Regions from separate parts of the Polaromonas sp. P1_E11 genome, predicted to be linked through region 1. Evidence: predicted binding sites of a transcription regulator. Region 1 holds the regulator's gene; the other holds the start of a gene.

Region 1 (4,415 bases):
GGCAATGTGGTGATCACCAAGGGCACGACCATCGTGCGCGGCGAGCGCGTTGACGTCATGCAGGATCCCGAAGGCTACCAGCAGGCGGTGTCCATCGCGGCGCCCGGCAAACTGGCGTTTTACCGGAAAAAGCGTGACGGCGTAGACGAATACATCGAAGGCGAAGGCGAACGCATTGAATATGACAGCCGTGCCGACCTGGTGAAGTTCATCAAGCGGGCGGTGGTGCGCCGCTACAACGGCGCCACCCTGGTGGACGAAACCACTGGCAGCCTGATTGTTTACGACAACAACACCGATGTCTTCACCGTGGATGGGGGCGCGCAAAACCGTACGGCCAGCAACCCCACGGGGCGGGTTCGCGCCATGCTGTCACCCCGCGCGACAGCCTCGGCACCCGTCGCGGCGCCGCCCGCAGGCCCCGCCCCGGTTCTGCGCCCCAGCACGACGCTGGGCAATGAAAAGAACTAGAAAGAACTGCACAGATGGATGTGGTGACTGACACTTCAGCGGCCCCCGCCGCTCCTGCCCTGACCCCCAGCCGCCTTGTTGCGCAAGGTCTGCAAAAATCGTACGGCAGCCGCAAGGTGGTGCAGGACGTTTCGCTGTCCGTGCAAAAAGGCGAAGTCGTGGGCCTGCTGGGCCCCAACGGCGCGGGCAAAACGACCTCGTTCTACATGATCGTGGGCCTGGTGCGCGCCGATGCAGGCGAAATTTCCATCGACGGCGAATCGGTCGAGCACATGCCGATTCACCTGCGTGCCCGCCTGGGCCTGAGCTACCTGCCGCAGGAAGCGTCGATTTTCCGCAAGCTCACGGTGGAAGAAAACGTGCGTGCCGTACTGGAGTTGCAACTCGGCAAAACCGGAAAACCGCTGGGGCGCGCAGACATCGAGTCGCGGCTCGACGCCCTGCTGCAGGATTTGCGGGTAGATCATTTGCGCAACTCACCGGCACCGGCGCTCTCGGGCGGTGAACGCCGCCGGGTCGAAATCGCGCGGGCGCTGGCAACCCAGCCGCGCTTCATCCTGCTGGATGAGCCCTTTGCCGGTATCGACCCGATTGCCGTGATCGAAATCCAGCGCATCATCGGCTTCCTCAAATCGCGTGGCATCGGCGTGCTGATCACGGACCACAACGTGCGTGAAACACTGGGTATTTGCGACCACGCCTACATCATCAGCGACGGCCATGTGCTGGCGCAAGGCACACCGTCCGAGATCGTGAACAACGCCGATGTGCGCCGCGTCTACCTGGGCGAGCACTTCAAGATGTAGAACATGGTTCCCCCCTGTTGTCGCTCACTTCGTGTAGCTCCCGCCCCCCTCGAGGGGGCGACGCCTGCGGCCTGGCAAAGCCAGATCCGCGGCCCCGGCTTGAAAAATTCTTTCCGCTCTTTTATCAACGAGCCAAGTTAAACCTCCAGTGAAACAAGGTCTGTCACTCCGCGTCTCGCAGCATCTTGCGCTGACGCCCCAGCTGCAGCAGTCGATCCGGCTGTTGCAGCTGTCGACGCTCGAGCTGAGCCAGGAGGTCGAGCAGATGCTCGACGAAAACCCGTTTCTGGAAGTGTCGGAAGAGACGGCGGTGCGCGAAGAATTTGGACTGGAGCACATCAACACGCCGGTCAGCCAGGACAGCCGCGAGTTTGAATCTGCTACGGATTCGATAGCTGGCGGCGCAGACGAGACAAGCGCCGCAACCCCCAACGACGCAGAAGTCAGCGCGGAGCCCAAGCTCGAGGAAAGCTGGGAAGGCGATGGCTCGGTAGAAACCACACCTGACGACAGCGAGTGGGGAAGCGACGCACCGCCGCGCAAGAACAACAATGAAGAGAGCGAAGCCGAGGCCTCCGACCTCACGGGCAGCCATGAGTCGCTGCAGGACCACCTGCACCGGCAATCGCTGAGCTTGCGCCTGTCGGAGGAGGACCGTGCCGCGCTGCACTTCCTCATTGAATCGCTCAACGACGACGGCTACCTTGAAGACAGCCTGGCGTCGCTCGCGGCCGGTCTAGCAAAAGATGACATGGCGCAGGCGGAAGAGCTGGAGCAGCGTTTTGCGATGGCGCTCAAGCTGCTGCACCACATGGAGCCTGCCGGAGTCGGTGCGCGCAACCTGGCGGAATGCCTGAGCCTGCAGCTGCTGGACTGCAAGGACTGCGAAGAAACCCGCGCAGCCATTGCCATGTGCAAGCAACCGATGGAGCTGCTGGCCAAGCGCGACGTCAAGCGCCTGTCGCACCTGTGTGGGTTCACCGAAGCCGCCATCAAGGGCGCCATCACGGTGATTGGCCGGCTCGACCCCAAGCCCGGGCGCCGCTTTGTGAACGTGGAGCGCAACCTGATCGTGCCCGACGTCATCGTCATCAAATCGGGCCGCGGCTTCAAGGTTTCGCTCAATGGCGACGTGATGCCGCGCCTGCGCGTGCACGACATTTACGCCAATGCCCTCAAGCAGCACAAGGGCCAGGGCGGCCAGGCGCTGCAGCAGCGCCTGCAAGAGGCCCGCTGGTTCATCAAGAACATCCAGCAGCGCTTTGACACCATCCTGCGCGTGAGCAGCGCGATTGTGGAGCGGCAGAAAAACTTCTTCACGCACGGCGAGCTCGCCATGCGCCCGCTGGTGCTGCGCGAAATCGCCGACGAGCTGGGGCTGCATGAGTCCACCATCTCGCGCGTGACCACGGCCAAGTACATGGGTACGCCCTTCGGCACCTTCGAGCTCAAGTATTTCTTTGGCTCCGCGCTCGGCACCGAAACCGGCGGCAATGCCTCCAGCACGGCGGTGCGCGCGCTCATCAAACAATTCGTCTCGTCCGAAAGCCTCAAGAAGCCGCTCAGCGACAACCAGATTTCCGAGATGCTGAAGGAACAGGGCATTGAATGCGCGCGCCGCACCGTGGCCAAATACCGCGAAGCCTTGCGCATCGCCCCAGCCAATTTGCGCAAATCACTCTAGCCGCCCGATCAGGCCGCGCAGCCCCGCCCTTCAAAGTCAGTCATGAATCAACTCCAACTCTTTTTACCGTGCGCCGCAGGCGTCGAAACCCTGCTGGCCACCGAGGTCAAGCGTGTCACTGGTATTGACGGCAAAGCCTGGCGTGCCGGCGTGCAGCTTCAGGCTTCCTGGCGCGACGCGTTGCAGCTCAACCTGCACAGCCGGCTGGCGCAGCGCGTGCTGATCGAGCTGCAGCACAACCAGTACCGCAGTGAGCAAGACCTCTACAACGCTGCTGCCAACGTGGCCTGGGAAATCTGGTTCACGCCCAAGCAGACCTTCAAGGTCGAGATCACCGCCCAGCACAGCCCGCTGCAAAGCCTGAACTTCGCGGCGCTGAAGATCAAGGACGCGATTGCCGACCGTTTTCGCGCCAAGTTCGATGACGTGCGGCCCAGCGTCGACACGCGCTGGCCCGACGTGCGCATCTACGTGCACCTGACGACCGACACCGTCACGGTTTATATCGACACCTCGGGCGAGCCGCTCTTCAAGCGCGGCTGGCGTGAAGACAAGGGTGATGCGCCGCTGAAAGAAACCCTGGCCGCGGCCATGATTGCCGCCAGCGGCTGGGACCAGCTCTGTAAAGAAGGCGTGCCGCTTTATGACCCCTGCTGCGGCTCCGGCACCATTGCGATTGAAGCGGCGCAGATCGCCTGCAATATCGCGCCCGGCATCAATCGCCGCTTTGCCTTCCAGAAGTACTTGCCTTTCCAGGGCCATGTGTGGGACGGTCTGCTCGACCAGGCCGAGGCCGCCATCACCGAACCCACGGCCAAGGTGTTCGGCAGCGACGTGTCTTTCCGCATGGTCGACTTTGCCGAACGCAATGCCGAGCGCGCGGGCGTGGCCAATGCGGTGGAATTTCGCGGCGGCGATGCCTTGCAGCGCATGCCGCCTGCGCCTTCGGGCGTGATGCTGGTGAACCCGCCTTACGGCGAACGGATCGATGTGGCAGGTGTGGCCGGCATCACCGGCCTGCAGGGGCGCGACCAGCGCCGCCAGCAAGGACATGCCGAAGGACGTGGCCGGCAAGACCACCGCAACCAGCCCATCGATGAATTTGGCCAGCCGCTGAACCGGGACAGCGGTGATCAGGGCGACACGCGTGAAGAACCCGCCTTCGAGACATCGCGCGACCGCTCGGCCAACCCCGGCCGCGAGCAGGCGCAAAACGCCTGGGGCGAAGAAGCGACCGATTTTTTCCCGCAACTGGCCGCGCACTGGAAGAAAAACTACGCCGGCTGGACGGCCCATGTGCTCACGCCCGACCTCAAACTGCCGGGCAAGATGCGCCTGAAAGAATCGCGGCGCGTGCCGATGTGGAACGGCCCCATCGAATGCCGCCTGTTCCGCTTTGACATGGTGGCGGGCTCCGCGCGCGGCAAGCCCGGCGCAGCCACCCCCACCCCACC
Region 2 (4,415 bases), on a different contig from region 1:
ACCGGCTTGCGCCAGCGGGCTGAACATCCAAAGGAGATACTCAATCAGGGGGCTGCCCTGAGGCAGCCGGAATTCGTCTGACTATGAATTAACGGTTGTAGGCGGTCTCACCGTGCGAGGTGATGTCCAGGCCTTCGCGTTCGTCTTCTTCGCTGACGCGCAGGCCGATCGTGAGGTCAACCACCTTGTAGGCGATGAAAGAAACCACACCGGACCAGACGATGGTGATCAGCACGGCCTTGGCCTGGATCCAGACCTGGGCGGCGATGGAATACGCATCAGGTGCCAGCATGGCAACCGTAGTCCAGTCGGCGACGGAGCTTGGGCCACCCAGGTTTGGCGAATTGAAGACGCCGGTGAGCAGCGCGCCCAGGATACCGCCCACACCATGCACGCCGAACACGTCAAGCGAATCATCGGCGCCCAGCAGCTTCTTCAGGCCGTTCACACCCCAGAGGCAGGCGAAGCCGGCGATCAGGCCGATGATGAGGCCGCCGCCGATGCCGACGTTGCCGGCTGCAGGCGTGATGGCCACCAGACCGGCGACAGCGCCGGACGCTGCGCCCAGCATCGAGGCCTTGCCCTTCATGAGCGCTTCCCCGACGCACCATGCGAGCACGGCGGCAGCGGTAGCACCCAGCGTGTTGATGAAGGCCAGGGCGGCGAAGCCGTTGGCTTCCAGGGCGGAGCCGGCGTTGAAGCCGAACCAGCCCACCCACAGCAATGCGGCGCCGACCATGGTCAACGTGAGGCTGTGAGGCGCCATGGCTTCCTTGCCGTAGCCGATACGCTTGCCGATGCAGAAGGCGCCTACCAGGCCGGCAACAGCCGCGTTGATGTGCACCACGGTGCCGCCTGCGAAGTCCAGGGCGCCCATCTGCCAGAGGTAGCCCGCCTTGCTGTTCATGGCGTCAGCGACTTCCTTGCCGGTGTAGGCGTCAGGGCCCATCCAGAACCAGACCATGTGGGCGATAGGTGCGTAGCTGAAGGTGAACCAGATTGCCATGAACAGCAGCACTGCGGAGAACTTGATGCGTTCGGCAAAGGCTCCGACGATCAGCGCGCAGGTGATGCCGGCAAAAGTAGCCTGGAAGGCTGCAAACACGATCTCGGGGATCACGACACCCTTGCTGAAGGTGGCGCCATTGGCAAAGGTGCCCGCGACGTTGTCCCAGATGCCCTTCATGAAGAGCCGGTCGAAGCCGCCGAAGAAGGCGTTGCCTTCGGTAAAGGCCAGGCTGTAGCCATAGATAAACCACAGCACGACGATCATCGAGAACGTCACCATGACCTGCATCAGGACGGACAGCATGTTCTTGCTGCGGACCAGGCCACCGTAGAACAGGGCGAGGCCGGGCACGGTCATCATGATGACCAGCAGCGTGGAAACCATCATCCAGGCGGTGTCGCCTTTGTTGGGAACAGGCGCCGGTGCTGCGGCGGCAGCCGGTGCAGAGGCTGCAGCTGCGGCGGCGGGTGCTGTCGCTGCGGCAGGCGCGGCGGCGGAAGCAGCAGCTTCAGCCGGTTTGGCTTCTGCAGCGGAAGCGGCGGGTGCAGCTGCCGGGGCCTGTGCCATCACGGCGCCGGTCGTCAGCAGGCTCAATCCCAATACAAGGGAGGCAAGTAGTTTTTTCATGTCTATGTTCTCTTCGTTTTTTGGGGTAAGCCTTACAGCGCTTCCTTGCCGGTTTCACCGGTACGGATGCGCACGACCTGCTCGAGGTTGTAAACAAAAACCTTGCCGTCGCCGATCTTGCCGGTGCGGGCGGCGCCCTCAACCGCTTCAATCACGCGATCCACCAGATCGTCGGAGACTGCTGCTTCGATCTTGACCTTGGGCAGAAAATCGACGACATACTCTGCACCGCGGTACAGCTCGGTATGGCCTTTCTGGCGGCCGAAGCCTTTGACTTCAGTCACAGTAATGCCTTGCACGCCAATGCCGGAAAGCGCTTCACGCACTTCGTCCAGCTTGAACGGTTTAATGATGGCCGTTACGAGTTTCATTTTCAGGTTTCCTCCAGGGATGAATAGGGAAGCAGCATCGTCAAGCACCACCTCAGCCGGATTAAGGCTTTTGTACGAGTCATTGCTGATGGAGCCTCCGTAGACGCTCCAAAGGCTGGCAACTTGCGTGGACTTCTTAGCAGGTAACGTGCCAAAGACGCTTTGCATGGATGACCGGCCTGCCCCTGAACTTCGAGCGAACCTCCGCGAATTGCGCCGGATACGATGCACCAACAAAGTGCGTATAAACGCACGGTTTTGGCGCACAAACCCGAAAAGACATCACCAAGCCTGTCTTTAGTGCACAGCGGTCTTCTGCAACGTTCGTTTCTGGGACGGCCAGCACCAGGAGATCGGCGGCAAGAATGCCATGGTGGATCCTGGTACTGACACAACCAGGCAAGTGCACGGGACGAAAGTGAGCGCCACTATCGGGATGCAGCGGGGCACACCTTTCTGGTGAACCGGCGGATGGCTTCTCTCGCTAGGCGATACTCGTCTTACGTGAAGGTATGGTGCGCCTGCAACCCGGGATGGCCTCGGGTCCAGTTGTGATGCCGCCTCTGAGGGAGGGAGTTTCGAATGAGCTTGTCTTTAGTGCATAGCCGCGCCTTGTTGGGCCTGGAAGCAAGGCCCGTGCAGGTGGAGGTGCATCTTGCCAATGGTTTGCCCAGCTTTACGCTGGTCGGGCTTGCGGAAACGGAAGTCAAGGAAGCGCGTGAACGCGTGCGCTCGGCCATCCAGAATACCGGGCTGGAATTTCCCGCCAATAAACGCATTAAAGGTAGTCAAGCACTTTATTCACCAAATGAATAAGGTAGGGAGCTATCGTTTTTTGCCCTCAGTTGTTTTAACGTAGGGCCTAGAGGGCGAAAGCTCAGTAGCTCCCACACCGTCCAATTTGCCGAAGCTTTCTGATTCGACCTGCTATGCAATTTCTATCAATGCAATGGGACGCCGCCCTTAACTGCTGGTTTATCAGCGGCCTTGCTAACTGCACTGTCTTCGGCCTCGACGGCCCGAAGGTACTAGCTTTTGCCGCCTGCCTGATTACGGCACTCATCGTGGTTGGAATCGGTGCCAGGAAGGTCGCGGTGGCGAAGAGACGAAAGAAGCAAATCGAGTTTGAAGGGTCGGCACTTTGGTAAATTGCCCTTAGCTATTGGTCCAAAAGGGCAAAAAGTTGCCAAACCGGTGCGCGGTGGACCTATTTTGACTCGACTAAATACCTGCTCATGACTCTCTCCATCATTTCTGGGAGTCCATAGCCCAATCCCTCAGAAAGTTTGAGCAGCACACTGATTGTTGGTTGTTTACGGGCGACCTCAATAAGTGAGATATAGGGTCGGTCCAAGTCACATTTGCCCGCCAGATCCTCCTGGCTCATCTCTAGCGCCAGTCGTCGAGCCTTAATCTCGATCGCTAAAGCTCGCATCAAAGGTTCGTTTTTGCTTGGCCGCATCTAGCGCGACTATTGCAAAGCTGTATACTTTTGACACGTGTCTATAGACAGCTATCGACGTCGCATTGGGTATACAAGGACTGCTCATGCTTGAAGCTCTTCGCCCTAAAGCCTCAACAAGCCTAAAAGAGTTGACGCGCCTGACGGCGGCTGACTCCCAACACCTGCTGTACCCCTCAGCTCTCAAAGAGCCAGTTCTTCTTTGCCTAGCCAGAGATCTAAGGATGATTGAGCGCCTCTCATTTGAGGGGGGTGAGCTCGATGCGCCACTTGCACCTTCGCTCTTTGTGGTCTGCGAACTTTTGATGCGGCCCGGTACCAAGTACCACGCAAGCGGTCAATTCCAAATGACAGAAACCGGCCTTGCCCGAGCGATCAAGGCGCTGCAGTGTGCTGTCGAGAGAGAGATAGTCAGCCGCATAGTCGGAATAAGCAGCGAACTTGATGAGGACGACTTCTTTCTCGCCGAACTCGACGGAATTCAGTGCGAGGAAGAAGCGGACAGATGAACGTGATCTCAGACCGCGCGATTACGAAGCTCTTCCGGGGTTCGGCATGGTAGAGGTCCACGCGTTCAGCAGGAGTTAGCCGGAGACATGCGCATGGATAGCCAACACGATGCCAAATTTATTGAAGCCCTGCAGGAGGTAGGACTTGCCCCTATGCTTTCGCCAACTCGGTACATCAGCATGCTCGGCATAGACGCCAAAACACTGGCTCGAAATGCACGTGTACCAGTGAGCACAGTCACCAAGACTCCCGATGCCGCCAATATCCAACGGTATCTTAGGAACAATCTCCGCGTCATTAAGGCGGCATATGACGTCTCGGGTGGTGATCTGGCGAAATCGTTGCATTGGTTTAGAACAGAACCACTTCCAATGTTCGGCCAGAGAACCGCGGAGCAAATGGTTTCTGCTGGCCAAGTGGACGACGTTATCCGCCT

The links. The regulator sigma-54, encoded in region 1, starts transcription at its own class of promoters, with help from an activator protein. The targets are predictions, from matches to a motif close to TGGCANGNAANCTGCTTT.
Region 2: the regulator sigma-54 is predicted to act here: its motif matches at 2,144-2,161, upstream of glnK (P-II family nitrogen regulator).

The regions. Positions count from the first base shown of each region.
Region 1 covers NZ_JBFUBA010000005.1:99,590-104,004, forward strand. Annotated here, with positions in the region: gene lptA (lipopolysaccharide transport periplasmic protein LptA) at 1-471, shown strand, start outside; gene lptB (LPS export ABC transporter ATP-binding protein) at 486-1,277, shown strand; gene AC1D11_RS17695 (RNA polymerase factor sigma-54) at 1,426-2,961, shown strand; gene AC1D11_RS17700 (THUMP domain-containing class I SAM-dependent RNA methyltransferase) at 3,004-4,415, shown strand, end outside.
Region 2 covers NZ_JBFUBA010000007.1:84,101-88,515, forward strand. Annotated here, with positions in the region: gene AC1D11_RS20150 (ammonium transporter) at 89-1,636, opposite strand; gene glnK (P-II family nitrogen regulator) at 1,669-2,007, opposite strand; partial or broken gene AC1D11_RS20160 (magnesium chelatase domain-containing protein) at 2,590-2,787, shown strand; gene AC1D11_RS20165 (hypothetical protein) at 2,952-3,155, shown strand; gene AC1D11_RS20170 (helix-turn-helix domain-containing protein) at 3,215-3,469, opposite strand; gene AC1D11_RS20175 (hypothetical protein) at 3,556-3,978, shown strand; gene AC1D11_RS20180 (DUF2384 domain-containing protein) at 4,072-4,415, shown strand, end outside.